DNA from 2 places in the Stenotrophomonas sp. 85239_Sma genome. Region 1 is predicted to be linked to the other one. Evidence: riboswitches for the same ligand, from Rfam matches in the RefSeq annotation. Region 1 holds a riboswitch; the other holds the start of a gene.
The links. Region 1 has a riboswitch for glycine ahead of ACYKG1_RS19260 (trimeric intracellular cation channel family protein). Riboswitches for the same ligand answer to the same signal wherever they lie in the genome.
Positions count from the first base shown of each region.

Region 2: it holds a riboswitch for glycine, as region 1 does, so the genes downstream of both, gcvP (aminomethyl-transferring glycine dehydrogenase) here and ACYKG1_RS19260 (trimeric intracellular cation channel family protein) in region 1, are expected to answer to the same signal.

Region 1 is NZ_CM151163.1:4,141,561-4,150,899, forward strand. Features, by position in the region: gene ACYKG1_RS19225 (primosomal protein N') at 1-98, shown strand, start outside; gene ACYKG1_RS19230 (glutathione S-transferase family protein) at 194-814, opposite strand; gene ACYKG1_RS19235 (NYN domain-containing protein) at 927-1,706, opposite strand; gene ACYKG1_RS19240 (NAD(P)/FAD-dependent oxidoreductase) at 1,830-3,110, shown strand; gene ACYKG1_RS19245 (hypothetical protein) at 3,214-3,669, opposite strand; gene ACYKG1_RS19250 (nuclear transport factor 2 family protein) at 3,673-4,104, opposite strand; gene ACYKG1_RS19255 (GIY-YIG nuclease family protein) at 4,177-4,452, opposite strand; glycine riboswitch at 4,493-4,582, shown strand; glycine riboswitch at 4,596-4,699, shown strand; gene ACYKG1_RS19260 (trimeric intracellular cation channel family protein) at 4,785-5,402, shown strand; gene ACYKG1_RS19265 (3-deoxy-7-phosphoheptulonate synthase) at 5,596-6,669, opposite strand; gene ACYKG1_RS19270 (hypothetical protein) at 6,965-7,222, opposite strand; gene ACYKG1_RS19275 (DNA alkylation repair protein) at 7,389-8,126, opposite strand; gene ACYKG1_RS19280 (MarR family winged helix-turn-helix transcriptional regulator) at 8,123-8,623, opposite strand; gene ACYKG1_RS19285 (sensor histidine kinase) at 8,696-9,339, opposite strand, start outside.
Region 2 is NZ_CM151163.1:3,349,571-3,358,909, forward strand. Features, by position in the region: gene ACYKG1_RS15695 (hypothetical protein) at 1-184, opposite strand, end outside; gene ACYKG1_RS15700 (siderophore-interacting protein) at 253-1,149, opposite strand; gene ACYKG1_RS15705 (multidrug effflux MFS transporter) at 1,291-2,517, opposite strand; glycine riboswitch at 2,817-2,919, shown strand; gene gcvP (aminomethyl-transferring glycine dehydrogenase) at 2,982-5,849, shown strand; gene ACYKG1_RS15715 (VOC family protein) at 5,942-6,352, opposite strand; gene ACYKG1_RS15720 (amino acid permease) at 6,456-7,823, opposite strand; gene ACYKG1_RS15725 (AraC family transcriptional regulator) at 7,906-8,628, opposite strand; gene ACYKG1_RS15730 (catalase) at 8,743-9,339, shown strand, end outside.

The DNA of each region.
Region 1 (9,339 bases):
ATGGTGTGCTTTCGCAGTTGGTGCCGCGGCTGTATGCGCTGCCGGAAGCCCGCAAGGTGCGCTGGTCGCTGGACGTGGATCCGACGGATCTGTATTGAGGGTCGGAGCCCACCCGCTGGGTGGGATCCGACCCCGATGGCCAGGGGTCGGATCCCTTTTCGCAGAAAAGGGCTCTGACCCCGAACGCCACCGCTTACGTCAGCGGCGTCATCACGCCGCGCTGGTAGGCCGGTCGCTCGCGCAGGCGCGCATACCACTCGGCCAGGTGCGGCAGCTCCGGGCGCTGGATCGGCAGTTCGAACCAGGCGTAGATCAGCGAACCCAGCGGGATGTCACCCATCGCGAATGTCTCGCCCGACAACCATGGCTGTTTCGCCAGGGTGGCATCGGCCATTGCCAGGTAGTCACCGGCGCGCACGATGGCGGCATTGATCCGCGCTTCGTCACGGTCGGCTGGCGCGGTGCGCATGATGCCCCATACCAGGTCGCTGTAAAGCGGTGCCATCCGCGACGTGCTCCAGTCCATCCACTTCTCGGCCTGGGCGCGCTGCATCGGGTCTTCGGCATACAGGGTGCCCAGTGCGTAGCGCGCGCTCAGGTAGCGCACGATGGCGTTCGATTCCCACAGCGGCAGGCCGTGGTCTTCGATCACCGGCACCAGGCTGTTGGGGTTCATTGCCTGGTATTCCGGCGTCTGCGTGCCACCGTGGCTGCCACCGACTTCGATGGACTCATACGGCAGGCCGATCTCCTCGGCGCACCACAGTACCTTGCGGACGTTGCTGGAATTGCGGCGGCCCCAGATCTTCAACATGCGGGTTTTCCTTGCTGGCAATGCGAGCGGCAACGATACGCCTGATCGGAGATGGAGTGTGGGTGGCGGAAGCCGGATCTGGCACCTGGGCGTTGCCGGCCAGCGGCCGGCACTAGCGGTTCTTTTTCGGCAGCGCGCGCACGTAGGACGACTTGCCGTCCTTCTTCAGTTCGAACAGCCCGATGGCCGCCAGCAGATCACTGAGCTTGCCGTAGCCGTAGTTGCGCGGATCGAACGAGGCCTGGTTGCCGATCTGGCTGCCGACCGGCCCCAGGTGCGACCAGCCGTCCTCGCCCTCGGCCGCAGACACCGCACGGCGCAGCATCTTCACCAGCCGCGTATCGCTGCGCATCTCCGCCCCGCTCTTGCGTGGGCGTGCATCATCATTGGCGACGGGGTCGCTCGATGCCTGTTCGCTCGATGCCTGCTCGGCATCCGGCACGCTGGCATGGGTCTGGCCCAGCGCTTCCAGGTAGGTGAACTTCGAGCACGCGTTGACGAACGGTTCGGGCGTCTTCTTTTCGCCGAAGCCATACACCTTCACGCCGTCGGTCAGCAGGCGCATCACCATCGGGGTGAAATCGGCATCGCTGGACACGATGGCGAAGCCATCAAGGTTGCGCGCGTACAGCAGGTCCATGGCATCGATCACCATCGCCATGTCCGAGGCATTCTTGCCCTTGCTGTAGGCGAACTGCTGGATCGGGCGGATCGCATATTCGTGCAGTACGGCTTCCCAGCCCTTCAACCGCGGGCTCTTCCAGTTGCCATAGGCGCGGCGTACGTTGGCCACGCCGTAGCGGGCCACTTCGGCCAGGACCTCGTCGATCTTCGAGGCCGGCGCGTTGTCGGCGTCGATCAACAGGGCGATGCGCTTTTCCGGTTCGCTCATGGGCTCCTCAGGGGCCGTTGCCTGAACCCGAGTATCGCCGATCCACGCGGGCGCTGACGTGACAGGCAGCCGCCGTGCGAAGATGCCAGGCGCTTCCCCCAATGCCCCCACTGGAGTGAGTCGATGAGTCGCGAGCGCGTTCCCCACCTGGTCGTTGTCGGCGGCGGTTTTGCCGGCCTCTGGGCCACCCGTGCCCTGGCCCGCGAACGCATGCGCATCACCTTGGTCGACCGCCGCAACCATCACCTCTTCCAGCCGCTGCTGTACCAGGTGGCCACCGCCGGCCTGTCGGCGCCGGATATCGCCGCGCCGCTGCGCCACATCCTCGGCCACCAGCGCAACGTGGAAGTCCGCCTCGGCGAAGTGGTCGCCATCGACAAGCAGGCCCGGCAGATCCGCATGGCCGATGGCAGCACGCTGGACTACGACAGCCTGCTGCTGGCCACCGGCGCCACCCACGCCTACTTCGGCAACGACCAGTGGGCCGATGATGCCCCCGGCCTGAAAACCCTGGACGATGCCATCGCATTGCGCCGCAAGCTGCTGCTGGCATTCGAGCGCGCCGAGGCCGAGCCGGACCCGGCGAAGAAGGCCGCATGGCTGAGTTTCGCGGTGGTCGGTGGCGGTCCCACCGGTGTTGAACTGGCCGGCACCCTGGCCGAGATCGCGCGGCATACGCTTCGCAACGAATTCCGCCACATCGATCCGGCCAGCGCCAAGGTGCGGTTGGTCGAGGCTGGGCCGCGCGTGTTGTCCTCGTTCCCGGAAGTGCTTTCGCTGAAGGCGCGCCGGCAGCTGGAAAAGCTGGGCGTGGAAGTGCTGACCGGTACCCCGGTGAGCGACATCGACAGCCAGGGCTTCAAGCTCGGTGAGCAGTTCGTGCCGGCCCGCACCGTGGTCTGGGCCGCCGGCGTGGCCGCGTCACCGCTGGCGCGCACGCTGGACGTGCCACTGGATCGCGCCGGCCGCGTGCAGGTGCAGCCGGACCTGACCCTGCCCGATCACCCGGAGCTGTTCGTGGCCGGCGACCTGGCCGCACTGAACCAGGCCAATGGCAAGCCGGTACCCGGCGTGGCGCCTGCGGCCAAGCAGATGGGCAAGTACGTGGCCGGGGTGATCCGCGCGCGCCTGCATGGCAAGGCGGCACCGGGGCCGTTCAAGTACGCCGACTACGGCAACCTCGCCACCATCGGTCGCATGGCCGCGATCGTGCACCTGGGCCGGCTGCAGCTTTCAGGCGTACTGGCCTGGTGGTTCTGGCTGGCCGCGCACGTGTTCTTCCTGATCGGCTTCCGCAACCGCATCGTGGTGCTGCTGAACTGGGCCGTGGCGTACTGGAGCTACCAGCGCAGCGCGCGCATCATCTTCGGTGATGACCAGGAAGACCGGCGGCCGAGGCGGTAGGGCCGAAGACGGACACGGGTGCTCTGCCTGGGAGTAGATCCACGCCATGCGTGGATGCATGTCTGTGCAGGCCGCATGGAGCTCAGCCACGCATGGCGTGGCTCTACTGCCTCATCGGACCACCCGGCACCCGCCGTCTCGACCATGCCCGGCAGAAATCTTCCTTCCTCGCGGTGTCGGCAATCTGTGCGGTACTCCAATGCCGGGTGATCCAGATCGTCAACGCGGTGCTGCTCAGATGCCAGCGCAGCATGCCGTGCCGAGGCTGCCGCCACAGGTGGCGTCGGGCAATCCAGTAAGCCTCGCGCTCCACTTCAGGCACCTTCTTCTGCCTCGCGTTCGTATCGAACAGCTGCGCGGCGAAGCGCCAGGGATTCATCGTCTGGTATCCCGCCCGCGGTTCACTACTGCATGCGGCCACACCACTGGGCGTGCGGTCGGCAGGGTTCGGTCGACCTTCCACCAGCGCCAGTCCAAGCAGGTACAGCAGGCCAGGCAGCAGTGCGATGCCGGTGACCAGCACGACGACGGAGATCCATGCCTTGCCCGCAGCACGCATCGCTCACGGCGCCTTCGGTTTCGGGTACCACAACGCGTTGACGATGACCCAGCGCTGGTCGAAGCGCCCCATGTGGAAGTAGTCGACGAACCACGGGGTTTCCAGCCGTACCGAGGCCGCGTTGCCGGTCACGTCCAGCACCGTGCAGCGGCGGTCCCATTGATCCTTCGACGTCTTCAGCGCGCCCTGCTTCGTCAACGAGACCAGCTCTTCCTTCGACATGCGGCGCAGGCCCAGGCGTTCGTCGGGTGTATCGCCGAGCACCGCGCGCTTGGCCAGGTCCGGGTGCAGGGAACGGGCGACACGCTTCGGGTCGGCCTCCAGCTGGCCATCGACGTAGTCGTGGCAGGTGGCTTCGATGGCCGCGAGGGTGACCGGGTCGGCGGCAGGGCTGGTTGCTGCGGAGAGAGCGAACAGCAGGGCGATCGTGGACATCCGGGTCTCCAGCTCTGGGCGCGGGGCGATCATCGCATGGGCCGGGCAGGCCCATCCACGCATGGCGTAGATCTACAGAAGCGTCTCGGCAGGTGCCTGCAGCCAGGCCAGCTTGCGTTCGCGCGGCTGCTGCTTGAGCTGCCATTCGGCGCGTGAGGCGGCGGCCCGGTCCGGGTACTCGCGCACGGCCAGTACCCGCAGCGGCGGCCGGGCCCGGGTGTAGCGCGCGCCCTTGCCGGCCTGGTGGGCGGCGAAACGCGCGTCCACGTCGGTGCTGATGCCGGCGTAATAGCTGCCATCGCGGCATTCGAGCAGGTACAGGAACCACGGGCGGAGGGACGGGGCCATGGCCGGATTATGCCGTGCTGCACTGCAGCGGATATACTGGCGCCCGAATGCAGGAGAGAGGCGCCGCGCTGGCGCCCGCCGAAGGCGCAGGCTCCCATGATCGCTCAGGCCGGTGGGCTGGAATCCCACCAACCATGCATTCGACTCGCCGAGCTGGAGAGAGGTCACCGGGCACGCCCGGGACGATCCGCCGAAGGGGCACGCGGCCTACGCCGCTGAACTCTCAGGCAAAAGGACAGCGGGAGCGGCACCGGTCATCGTCATCCCGTCATTGCGCAGGCAGTGGCGATAGTGGCGCATGGCCGGCCCCACCGCGCCCGGAGCCTGTCCCCATGCTGTTGTCCATCATCTACCTGATCGCCATTTCCGCCGAAGCCATGACCGGCGCACTGTCCGCCGGCCGCCGCCGCATGGACCTGTTCGGCGTGGTCATGATCGCCTGCGTCACTGCCCTCGGTGGCGGCTCGCTGCGCGACATCCTGCTTGGCCATTACCCGCTGGGCTGGGTGAAGCATCCCGAGTACCTGGGCTTCACCGTATGCGCGGCGCTGATCGCCACCTGGGTCGCACGCTGGATGCACCACTTCCGCCGCACCTTCCTGGTACTCGACGGGCTGGGCCTGATCGCGTTCACCCTGATCGGCTGCTCGATTGCGCGCGAAGCTGGCCATGCCATGCCCATCGTGCTGATTGCCGGCATGCTGACCGGCGCGTTCGGCGGCGTGCTGCGCGACATCCTCTGCAACGAGGTGCCGCTGATCTTCCAGAAAGAGCTGTACGCGATCATCGCGCTGCTGACCGGTGCGGCCTATCTGTTGCTGCTGCACTGGGGAGTGGCCGATGCCACCGCGATCCTGTGCTGCCTGGGCGGCGGCTTCGCATTGCGCCTGCTGGCGATCCACTACCGCTGGGAAATGCCGAAGTTCGTGTACCACGACGAAGTGCATTGAGGTTCGCGTTCCCCGAGCACGGGGTTCGACGGCGTGGATCTGCTGCACCACCCCGGCGATGTACCTGGCGCTGTCGCTGGTGCGCAGCGCCAGGCGCATCGCCGGTGCAGATGGGCCGGTCTCCAACTCCGGCCGGCCCTGATCGCGGCCGCACCCCCGCAGGCGCTGGCCGCCATCCACACACGTGCCGCACTCAGGCGGCTTCGGACACCTTTACGTCGCGACGGGCGCGCACCGCCGCAGCCAGTCGCTCCAGCACCGTCACAGTGGTGTCCCAGTCGATGCAGCCATCGGTGATGCTCTGCCCGTAGACCAGCGGCTGTCCTTCCACCAGTTCCTGGCGGCCACCGACCAGATGGCTCTCGATCATCACGCCAACGATGCGCTGTTCGCCGTCTTCCAGCTGAACGGCAATGTCGTCGATCACCTTCGGCTGGTTCTCCGGGTTTTTCAGGCTGTTGGCGTGGCTGGCGTCGATCATCAGGCGCGTGGGCAGCTTGGCCTTGGCCAGCGCCTGGCAGGCGTCGGCAACGCTGCCTGCGTCGTAGTTCGGCTGCTTGCCGCCACGCAGGATTACATGGCAATCCGGATTGCCGGTGGTCGATACGATGGCGGTGCCACCCTGCTTGGTGACCGACAGGAAGTGGTGCGGATTGGACGCCGCCCCCACCGCGTCAGCGGCGATCTTCACGTTGCCATCGGTGCCGTTCTTGAAGCCGACCGGGCATGACAGCCCCGAAGCCAGTTCGCGATGCACCTGGCTTTCGGTGGTGCGTGCACCGATCGCGCCCCACGCCACCAGGTCGGCGATGTACTGCGGCGAGATCACATCGAGGAATTCGACACCGGCCGGCAGGCCGAGCTTGTTGATGTCGCGCAGCAGGCCACGGGCAATGCGCAGGCCCTTGTCGATCCTGAAGCTGCCGTCCAGGTCCGGATCGTTGATCAGGCCCTTCCAGCCCACCGTGGTGCGCGGCTTCTCGAAGTACACGCGCATGACGATTTCCAGTTCGCCGGCCAGCGCGTCACGTAGCGGCTTCAGGCGCTGGGCATACTCGATGGCGGCCTTCGGGTCGTGGATCGAGCACGGGCCCACCACCACCGCCAGGCGGTCGTCACGGCCATGCAGGATCTGGTGCAGGGCCGCGCGCGAGGCGCTGACGGTGTCGGAGGCTTCATCGTCACAGGGCAGCATCGCCAGCAGCTGGGCAGGCGGTGTCAGCGGTTCGATGGTGCGGATACGCAGGTCGTCGGTGTGCGGGGGCATTGCGGGAGATCTCCGGAACGTTGGGGGTCCCCAGCGTGGCGGCATGAAAAAAGCCGCCAGGTTCGCTGGCGGCTTTCGGGAATGCGTCTGAAGCTTTCTTCAGGGTGAGCGCAGTCCTTCCTCCGCCAGTGGCTTCGGAAAGTAATACCAGTAAAAGCGGGTGGCGGCTGCGTTCATGGGTTGTATTGATAACACAGCTTTTGCGCAGTGCAAAATGTTTCATCCGCAACTGGGGACACGGTTCAGTGAGGTGCGCTCCAACGCTGCCTACCCGGCAGCAGCCAGCCAATGTTGCTCATCTGCCATGCACTTCCACGTCCAGCAGGAGCCCTTCGTGGATGTCGGCCCAGCGCTCCAGCACGCGATCCAGCTCCTGCCTGGCCTCATCCAGCTGCTCGGGGTTGAGCAGGGAACGGGCGGTGTAGAGGTCGGAGACCAACCGCCGCAGGGCCGCTTCCGGGATGGCGACCGATGGCCCTTCCAGCCCCGGCAACTGCAATGCCGGGCTGTCGCCAAGCGGGCCGAACAGCGTGACCTGGAGCGTGCTCTGCATGATCAACTTCCCTGCGGATGGACATGGGCAATGCACTGTTTACCGCGTCCGGGTGACAGGCGCATGTGCCGGCCCTGCCGTGAATCCGGCACGGTGGGCGTGCACCGCGCTGCTGCAGCGAAGATTCTTCCTTGAGGATCATGGAATTGCCGGCCAGCGGCCGGCACTACCGCAGCGAGCGCATCGCGCGCTTGCGGATGCAGGCGTTGGCGGTGCTGTCGTGTTCGCGCTGCCAGCGCGCGCAGAGATCGCGCAGCCACTGCGGCTGTGTCTTGCCGGCATCATTGAGCCAGTTGCCGACGGAATCCTGCACATAGCGTTCCGGGTCATCGGCCAGTGCTTCCAGCAGCGCCACGGCCTGTTCCGGATGTTGCTTGAACAGGGCGATGTGCGTGGCCCAGACACCGCGTGGGCGCAGTGCCTCGCAGGCGAAGCGGCGCAGGCTGGGCGATCCTTCCTGCGTCCACGGCTGCAGGTACTCCAGCGCCTGCAGTGGTGCGGCAACAATGTCGGCACGCAGCGCCAGCCACGCCCATTCGCGCACGCCGAAGTGTGGGTCATCGGCCAGCGTGCGCATCTGCTGCAGCTTCTCTGCCAACGTTGCGCGAGCATCGCTGCCGATCAGATAACAGGCCCAGCCGCGCACGGTATCGCAGCTGTGATGCTGCCAGAGCGCGGGCGTTCCCTGCCCCGCCTCACGCAGCAACTGCGCGGCCAAGGCCATGCGCTGTGTGATGCCCTTGCCCGCGGCATCGCGCATGCGTTGCAGCGCTTCCGGTTCCAGCAACGGCGCCACGCACCGCAGCAACTCACCGAAGTCCACCGCCAGGCACTCGGCCAGATGGGTCGTCGCAACGCTGCCGCTGTTGAGCGCATGCAGGCGATGTGCAGACATCGCACTCATGCCCCGCTCCCGCGCCCGGCGTCGGTGTGCTGCCAGACCTTGTGCAGCAGCTGCGACAGCTGTAGCTGTTCGTCCGCATCCAGGCCGTTGAACAGGCCGCCGATCCACTGTGTGTGCTGCTCGAACAGCACTTCAGCCAAGCGCGCACCCTTTGCTGTCAGCACGATCTGCAGGCGACGGCCATCTTCCGCATCGCTGCGACGCTGCAGCAGGCCTTCGCGCTGCAGGCCATCAAGCAGGCCGCTGATGGTGGCGCGGGTCACACCGGATCGCGCGGCCAGCTCATGCGGCGGCAGCGCGCCATCGGCCCCGTGCAGCAGGAACAGCACGATGAACCGACCCTCGCTGAGCCCGTGCGGTGCAAGCCGGACAGCGCAGTCGCGATCGATCGACGAGGACAGCGAGAGCAGCCGGAAGCACAGGCGCAGCTGCGCGATGTTGGCGTGGCCGCGTCGCTGCGCTTCCTCCAGCAGCGCTTGGTGCTTGGTTTCGATCATCTCATGCGCGCGATGTAATTAGGCGCCTAATCATACATGCAGGAAGCCGTCATCTGTAGACCACACCGGTTCTCAGGCGAACGGTCCCAGCAGCAGGCGCGCGATCAGCCCGCCACCTTCACGGTGCAGCAGCTGCAGTTCGCCTGCGTGCCGCCTCGCCACATTGGCGGCCACAGCCAACCCCAACCCGGCGCCACCGGTGGCGCGGCTGCGCGAGCTCTCGCTGCGCTGGAACGGTTGCAGCAGGCGTGCACGGTCGGCCTCGGCGATGCCCGGGCCGCGGTCCATCACATCCAGCTGCACCCTGTGGCCGGCCATGGCGAGCTGCAGCTCCACGGCCCCGGCGTAGCGCTCGGCGTTGTCGATGAGATTGTCGATCGCGCGCCGGATCAGCAGCGCATCGCCGTTCCAGCGCAGCGTGTCCGGCCCCTGGAGGGAGATGCCGACTCCGCGCAGCAGCGCGGCCTGCACGCAGTCCTCCAGCAGCGCGGCCAGATCCAGACTGCGCATCTGCAACGGCTGCAGTTCACCGCGTGCGTAGTCCAGTACCTGCTCGATCATCGTATCCATGCGCTCGATGTCGGCCACCATCCGCGCCGCTTGGGGCGCGGGGGCGAACTCGGCGCGCAGGCGCAGCCCGGTCAGTGGCGTGCGCAGGTCATGCGCTACGGCGGCCAGCATGTGGGTCATGTCCTGTGCCTGCGCATGCAGGCGAT
Region 2 (9,339 bases), 790 kb from region 1:
TGCGGCCATCCATGCCCAGCACCCATTCGCCATCACGGCGCACGACACCGGCCAGCAGGGTGCGCTGCGCGTCGCGCAGTTCGGCATGCGGCTCCACCGGCGAGGCCTGGGCAGCGGCCTTGTTGGCGGCCTGCTTTTCCTGGCGACGGCGCTGGTCGCGGCGGGTCTTGGAGCTGGTGGACATGGTGCGGTACCGCTGCGAGGGGGGCGCAAGGATAGCGCACCCCGCCCGCAGCGCCGCTTCACGCCACCTCAGTCCAGCACTTTGCCGTGCCGCCAGTAGCCCATGAAGGTGATCGCACGATGGTCCAGCCCGCAGTCGCGGACCAGATGGCGACGGATCGCCATCACGGCCCCGGCCTCGCCTGCCACCCAGGCGTACAGCGGCCCGGCCACGCGGGTATCGGCCTGCTCCCAGAGGATCTGCGTATCGACGTCGATCTCCTCCAGCGCATCGCCGGCAGCCACACCCGAGGCCGCGGCCAACCTTGCCTGGACTGCATGCAGCAAGGGCTGCCCGAACGCCGCCTGCCCGCGCGGCAACCAGACCAGCTCGGCCGTGGCCGGCGCCTTCAGGGGAACCGCATCACCGGCCTGCGCCACTTCCAGCAGGGCCAGCGTACGCGGCGGATCCACCATGGCCGCCAGTTCCTCGAGAATGCCGGCCACGGCCGGCAGCGCGGTCTCGTCAGCCACCAGCAGCACCTGGCCAACGCCGGCCGGCGGCTTCCATTCCCAGCCCTCGCTGCTGTCGGCGCAGTCGGCATCCGGGGCCAGCAGCACCACACGGTCGCCCGGCCGTGCATGCATGGCCCAGCGCGAGGCGGGGCCGGTCACGCCGTGGATGACGAAATCGACGTCGACCTCGCCCTGCTCTGCACGCAACTGGCGGATGGTGTAGGTGCGCATCGGTGGGCGCTGGTCGTCCGGCAGGGCCCGATAGCGCGGGTACCAGTCCTCGCCGCTGGGGACCTGCGGCACCTCCTGGCCGGGCAAGGGGAAGAACACCTTGATGCGCTGGTCCGGGCCTTCGGTCTTCATCCGCGCCACGTCGGCACCGGTGAACACCATGCGGTCCAGGGAAGGGGAAAGAACGCGGCGCTCCTTCAGCGCCACCTCGAACAGGCGGTAGGTCTGCTGCGCAGCCATGGGGGTACCTCATGCAACGACAGTGGATCGGCTGGCTGTCGTGCACCCGTGCACCGGCTGGCTGGAGTACCCAGCCTAGTCCGGTGGTTTCCCGTCGCAAGTGCTGCGGGCGTCACGGCCCGCCCTACCCCTGCACGCTGCTCAGTGACCTGTGCTGGCCGCCTGCGCCGTGTGTTCGCGCTGGTGTTCCCAGTACCAGAACACGAAGCCGGCGCCGAAGAACGCCGCCTGGCCCAGCGCCAGGTGCAGCGGGCTGGCGCTGAGCAGCGGTGACACCACGCCGGCCACCACGGTGCTGATCATCAGCTGCACGAAGGCCTGCAGCGACGAGGCCAGGCCGCGCTGGTGCGGGTACATGTCCAGCACCGCCAGCGCCAGGATCGGGAAGATTAATGCCATGCCCATGCCGCCCAGGAAGATCGGCAGCACCGCCCACGGCAGCACGAACTGCGGCGCCAGCGCCACGTAGCCGACGTTCAGCAGCACCGACAGCGCGCACAGGCCGAAACCGATGGCGACCTGGCGGGTGGGCGTGGTGTGCCCGGCCATGCGCCCGGACAGGAACGAGCCGGTGGTCATGCCGCCGATGGTGGGGATGAACAGCCAGGCGAAGCCGCCCTCGCCCAGATGCAGGTGCTGCATCACGAACACCGGCGCCGAGGCGATGTACAGGAAGATGCCGCCGAAACCGATGCTGCCGGCCAGCGCCAGGCGCAGGAAGCGCGGGTTGAAACCGATGCGCACGTAATCACGCATCAGCACGCGCGGCGACAACGGCACCCGGGCCTCGACCGGGTGGGTTTCCGGCAGGTAGCGTGCGGTGGCTGCCAGCAGGACCAGTGCGAACACCACCAGGAACCAGAAGATCAGCGGCCAGCCAGCACCGCTGAGCAGGATCCAGCCGCCGATGATCGGCGCGATGGCCGGGGCGATGCCGAACAGCATCGACACCTGGCTCATCAGCCGCTGCGCGTCATGGCCGTGGTACAGGTCGCGGATCACCGCCCGGCCGACGATCATGCCGACGCCTGCAGACAGGCCCTGCAGCGCGCGGAACGCCAGCAGCGTGGTCAGGTCGGTGGACAGCGCACAGCCGACCGAGGCGCCGACGAAAATCACCAGGCCACCGAGGATCACCCGCTTGCGTCCCCAGGCGTCAGACAGCGGGCCATGCGCCAGGCTCATCAGGCCGTAGAACAGCAGGTACACGCTGATGGTCTGCTGCACCGCCACCTCGTCCACCGCCAGGCGCTGGGCCAGCTGCGGGAACGCCGGGAAGATGGTGTCTATCGAGAACGGGCCGAACATGGCCAGGCCGGCGAGCAGCAGGGCCATGCGGCGGGTGGAAGGAGCAACAGCGGCGGTCATGGGGAAGGCGTCCGGCAGGGCCATGCGCAGCACGCACGGCGGGCGCCGATCCCCTTCTGCAGGGACGGCGCCAGATCAATTCGGGTATCCGCCCATCATAGGTGGGGATTGCGCCTGATGCCATGCAGCGGTGCACAAAACGCACGGCCGGGCCATCGGCCATTCAGGCGCAACGGCCGGGCCCGGAGGCGGCTGGCGCGCCCGCAACGGGCTATAATCGGCGGGCAACACGGTGGGAGAAGCGGAACACCGCTGCCGAAGGCGCAACGCCCGTAATCGCTCAGGCCCGATACCACCCGTAACACAACTCTGGAGAGACCGGTTCGATCCGGCGCCGAAGGGGCACGAAGCTGCGGTCCGCCGCGCTTTTAAACTCTCAGGCAAAAGGACAGAGGGGCGCCCCGCAGACCGCCGACCGGCGGCTTGTGCCCGTGCGTGTGCCCTTTCCTGACGGATCCTTCGCCATGTCCCAGAACACCCCTTCCCTGCGTGAGCTCGAGCATCATTCCGCGTTCGTCGAGCGCCACATCGGCCCCAACGATGCCGAGATCGCGCAGATGCTCGACGTCGTCGGCCACGCGTCGCTGGATGCGATGACCGATGCCATCGTACCGGCCAAGATCAAGTCGCCGGCGCCGCTGGCACTGCCGGAGTCGATGACCGAAGTGCAGGCGCTGGCGAAGATCCGTGCGATCGCCGACAAGAACACCGTGCTGCGCAGTTTCATCGGCCAGGGCTACTACGGTACCCACACGCCGAACGTGATCCTGCGCAACATCCTGGAAAACCCGGCCTGGTACACCGCCTACACCCCGTACCAGGCGGAAATCTCGCAGGGCCGCATGGAAGCGCTGATCAACTTCCAGACCCTGTGCGCCGACCTCACCGGCATGGAAATCGCCAACGCCTCGCTGCTGGACGAAGCCACCGCCGCCGCTGAAGCGATGACCCTGGCCAAGCGTTCGGCCAAGTCGAAGTCGGACACCTTCTTCGTGCACGACGCCGTGCACCCGCAGACGCTGGAACTGCTGCGTACCCGCGCAGAACCCATGGGCATCGTGCTGCGCGTCGGCACCCCGGCCGAAGCACTGGAAGCGGAAGCCTTCGGCCTGCTGCTGCAGTACCCGGATACCTTCGGCCAGGTCGGCGATTACAAGGCGCTGGTCGACGCCGTGCACGCACGCGGCGGCCTGGTGGCCGTGGCCACCGACCTGCTGGCCCTGACCCTGCTGGCCGCCCCGGGCGAATGGGGCGCGGACATCGTGGTCGGCAACAGCCAGCGTTTCGGCGTGCCGTTCGGCTTCGGTGGTCCGCACGCGGCCTTCATGGCCTGCCGCGATGCCTACAAGCGCTCGATGCCGGGCCGCCTGATCGGCGTCTCGGTCGATGCCCAGGGCAACCCGGCCTACCGCCTGACCCTGCAGACCCGCGAGCAGCACATCCGCCGCGAGAAGGCCACCTCCAACATCTGTACCGCGCAGGTGCTGCTGGCAGTGATGGCCTCGATGTATGCCGTCTACCACGGCCCGGACGGCCTGACCCGCATCGCCCGCCGCACCCATCGCCTGGCCTCGATCCTGGCCGCCGCGCTGCGCAACGCCGGCGTGCAGGTCGGTGGTGACTTCTTCGACACCCTGCACGTCACCGGCGTGCATGCCGATGAAATCCACGCCAAGGCCCGCGCCGCCGGTTACAACCTGCGCGCGATCGACAGCGACTCGGTCGGCATCAGCCTGGACGAGACTGCCACCCGCGCCGACGTGGTCGCGCTGGCTGCCGTGTTCGGTGCCCAGGCCGACGTCGACGCGCTGGATGCCAGCACCGCCGACGCACTGCCGGCCGGCCTGCTGCGCCAGTCCGCGTTCCTGACCCATCCGGTGTTCAACACCCACCACAGCGAGCACGAACTGCTGCGCTACCTGCGTTCGCTGGCCGACAAGGACCTGGCGATGGACCGCACGATGATCCCGCTGGGCTCGTGCACCATGAAGCTCAACGCCACCGCCGAGATGATCCCGGTGACCTGGCCGGAGTTCTCGCAGATCCACCCGCTGGTGCCGGCCGACCAGGCGCTGGGCTACAAGGAACTGATCGACACGCTGGAAGCGATGCTGGTGGAATGCACCGGCTACGACGCGGTCAGCCTGCAGCCGAACTCCGGCGCGCAGGGCGAGTACGCCGGCCTGCTGGCGATCCGCGCCTACCACCGCTCGCGCGGCGAAGACCACCGCGACATCTGCCTGATCCCGGACTCGGCGCACGGCACCAACCCGGCCTCGGCGCAGATGTGCGGCATGAAGGTGGTGGTGACCAAGACCGATGCCAACGGCAACGTCGACGTGGAAGACATCCGCCTCAACGCCGAAAAATACAGCGACCGCCTGGCCGCGATCATGATGACCTACCCGTCCACGCACGGCGTGTTCGAGGAAGAGGTGGTGGAGATCTGCGAGATCATCCACAAGCACGGTGGCCAGGTGTACACCGACGGCGCCAACATGAACGCCCTGGTTGGCGTGGCCAAGCCGGGCAAGTGGGGTTCGGACGTTTCGCACCTGAACCTGCACAAGACCTTCTGCATCCCGCACGGCGGTGGCGGTCCGGGCGTCGGCCCGTGCGCGGTCAAGGAGCATCTGGCCCCGTTCCTGCCGGGCAAGCTGGGTGACAACGGCCCGGTCGGCATGGTCAGCGCAGCCAGCTTCGGCAGCGCCTCGATCCTGCCGATCAGCTGGATGTACATCGCGATGATGGGCCGCGACGGCCTGCGCAAGGCCACCCAGGTCGCGCAGCTCAACGCCAACTACATCGCCAAGCGCCTGGCCCCGCACTTCAAGACCCTGTACACCGGCCGCAACGGCCTGGTGGCACACGAGTGCATCCTCGACGTGCGCCCGTTGGAGAAGACCAGCGGCATCGGTGCCGAGGACGTGGCCAAGCGCCTGATCGACTTCGGCTTCCACGCCCCGACCCTCAGCTTCCCGGTGGCCGGCACGCTGATGGTGGAGCCGACCGAGAGCGAATCGCTGCACGAACTGGATCGCTTCATCAACGCGATGATCCAGATCCGCGAGGAAATCACTGCGATCGAAGACGGCCGCCTGGACCGCGAGGACAACCCGCTGAAGAACGCGCCGCACACTGCCACCGCAGTGACCGCCAGCGAGTGGACCCACGCCTACCCGCGCGAACTGGCCGCCTTCCCGCTGGCCAGCCTGAAGCAGAGCAAGTACTGGCCGCCGGTGGCGCGTGTCGACAACGTGTACGGCGACAAGAACGTGATGTGCGCCTGCATCCCGGTCGATGCCTACAAGGATGATGAAGTCGAGGCGTGATTCCTCACTGCATCGGTGACGAAAACGGCCCGCGCGAGCGGGCCGTTTTCGTAAGGGCGCGTGGACCAAGGCCCGCACCCACACACATCGGATCACGGGTCAGGCATCTGCCCCAGGCTCAACTGCCATGACACGCCGAAGCGGTCCTGCACCCAGCCGTAGCGGTTGCTGAAATCGTAATCGCCCACCGGCATCAGCCAATGGCCGCCCTCGCCCAGCACGCGTGCGGCTCGTTCGAACTGCTCGGCGCCGGAACACTCGACGAACAGCGAGATCGACGGCGAGAAGGTGAAATCGTGCACGTCCAGGCTGTCGAAGCACAGGTAGTGGGTGCCACCGAGCAGGAAGATGGCCTGGCGGACCTGCCCGGGCACGCCAGCGCCGGCCCCCTCGGGGTGGCGTTGCAGGGCCAGCAGGCGGAAGTCGGCAAAGGCTTCGGCGTACAGGGCCAGCGCGGCCTCGGCCTGGCCGGTGAACATCAGGAAGGGACGGCTGCGCAGCATGCGGTGCTCCTGTTCGACGGGCCGATGACGGCCCATGCGATCAGGATGGCACGGCGGATGTGCAGCCCCCGTGGTAGTGCCGGCCGCTACCCGGCAGCTTCCATCAAGCCTCGCGCATGCGCCGTGCGATGGCGCTGCTGGCGGCGATCGTGGCAGTCAGCGCCACCATCGACAGGAACTGCAGCCGGGTATGCGCTTCACTCAGCAGCAGCCCGAAGATCAGCGCCAGGATCGCCAGCGCACACACGGTCAGCCACGGGAAGCCGGCCATGCGGAATGGCAGGCGGGTACCCAGGCGATCCGCACGCCTACGCAGCACCAGCTGCGAGACCAGCGACAGCGTCCACACCAGCAGGCAGGTGGAGCCGACGATGTTCAGCAGCACCGGCAGCACCTTGTCCGGGAAGAGCAGCTCCATCACCGTGGCGGCAAATCCGAACAGCACGCTGGCCAGCACGGCGATCACCGGCACCTGGCGCGGGTCGGTCCAGCCAAGCACGGCCGGGGCTTCGCGGCGCTGCGCCAGCGAATACATCATGCGCGAGGCGCCGTAGAGGTTGGCATTGAGCGCCGACAGCAGCGCGATCACTGCAATCAGGGTGATGGCGGTACCGGCGCCCGGGATGCGGGCGATGTCCAGCACGGCGGCGAACGGCGACTTCAGCGCCTCGCTCGTCCACGGCACCACGGCGATGATCACGCTCAGCGAGCCGATGTAGAACACCAGGATGCGCCAGGCCACGGTGCGGATGGCACGGGCAATGCTGCGCTCGGGATCTTCGGTTTCAGCCGCCGCAACGGCCACGATCTCAGTTCCGCCAAAGGCAAAAACGACAACCAGCAGCGCCGCGCCAATCCCGGCCAGGCCCTTGGGTGCAAATCCGCCGTGCTCGGTGAAGTTGCTCAGGCCTGGCGAGGTGACCTGCGGCAGCCACCCCATCAGCAGCGCCACACCGATGGCGATGAAGGCCAGGATCGCCGCCACCTTGAGGATGGCGAACCAGAATTCGAACTCGCCGAAGTTCTTCACCCCGAGCAGGTTGATCGCGGTGAAGAACAGCATGAACGCCAATGCCGCCATCGGTACCGGTATCGCCGGCCAGACGGTAGCCAGCAGCCCGGCGGCGCCCACCGCTTCGGCGGCGATCACGATCACCAGCTGCACCCACCACAGCCAGCCGACCGTGGCGCCGGCCGTGGCGCCCATGGCATCGGCGGCGTACACCGAGAACGCACCGCTGGTCGGCTTGGCCGCCGCCATCTCGCCCAGTGCGTTCATCACGATGATCACCAGCGCACCGGCTACCAGATACGACACCAGCACCGCCGGGCCTGCGGCCTGCACACCCACGCCCGAGCCGAGGAACAGGCCGGCACCGATGGCGCTACCCAGGCCCATCATGATCAGCTGGCGGGGCTTGAGCGAATGTCCGAGGCGGGACGGCGAAGCGGTCGGAATCGAGTTGGGCATCGGCGGGGCTGGCGGCGGGCTACAGGGGCGACACCTTACCCTGTCCCGTGCCCACGGGGATAGGCACAGCGCAGCAGGCGGCTCAGGCCAGCGCCGGCTCGCCGACGTTCCCACCGATACGGGCACGGTAGGCGCGTGGCGAAAAACCGGTTTCAGCCTTGAACTTGCGGGTAAAGGCACTCTGGTCGCTGAAACCGCAGGCCTGGCCGATGCAGGCGATGCTGTCGTCGCCATGCAGCAGGTGCATGGCCATCTGGATCCGCAGCCGGGTGAGCACCTGCTGCGGGGTCATCTGGAACACCTTGCGGAAACTGCGCTCCAGCTTGGACAGCGAGAAGCCGGTGATGTCCAGTAGCGTCTGCATGCGCACGTTCTCGGCGTAGTGCGCGTTGAGATGGGCCAGCGCCAGCCGCAGCTGCTCGTACTGGGTGCCCAGGCTGTCCTTCTGTCCCAGGTCGCGGGAGATGCCGATCAGGCCCTCTATGGCCCCGTCGACCACCAGCGGGCGCTTGCAGGTCAGGCACCAGCCCGGTTCGCGGTTGGCGAACAGGTGCAGCTCCATCAGGTTCTCGATCACCTCGCCGGACAGCACGCGGGCATCCTGGTCGACGTAGTCCGCACTGAGGCCGGTCGGGTAGATCTCGGCCGCGGTACGGCCGATCACGTCCTTGCGCGCGCGCAGGCCCAGCCGCCGCAGCATGGTCTGGTTGACGTGGGTATAACGCCCCTGGCGGTCCTTGATGAAGAACAGCACATCCGGGATGGCGTCGAACAGGGCTTCGATGTCGGCGGGCTCGACTCGCATGTAGCAAGCATACCCGAGCCTGCTTTTGCCTGTACGTTCACCTTTGCCGGACCTTGGTTTAACGGGTCCGGTTCCAGTGTCGTGGTTCCCTTTGATGATCCGGAGCCACCATCCATGGCCGCCAGCAAGCCGACCGGCAAGCGCGCAACCGCCCAGACCGAGAACGATCGCCGGGGCAATGGCGATGAACTGCACCAGCAGGCCGGGGGCAGCCACCCGGCGATGACCACCGACCAGGGCATCCCGGTGGCGGACAACCAGAACTCCCTGCGGCAGGGACCTCGGGGACCCACACTGCTGGAGGACTTCATCCTGCGGGAGAAGATCACCCACTTCGACCATGAGCGCATCCCCGAGCGCATCGTGCACGCACGTGGCAGCGCGGCACATGGCTACTTCGAGTTGACCCGATCGCTGGCGGCCCACAGCCGTGCACGCATCCTGACCGAGGTAGGCGTGAAGACGCCAGTATTCACCCGCTTCTCGACCGTGGCCGGTGGCGCGGGCTCGGTGGATACCCCGCGCGACGTGCGCGGCTTTGCGGTCAAGTTCTATACCCGGGAAGGCAACTGGGATCTGGTCGGCAACAACATCCCGGTGTTCTTCATCCAGGACGCGATGAAATTCCCGGACCTCGTGCATGCGGTGAAGATGGAGCCTGATCGTGCCTTTCCTCAGGCCGCCTCCGCCCACGACACTTTCTGGGATTTC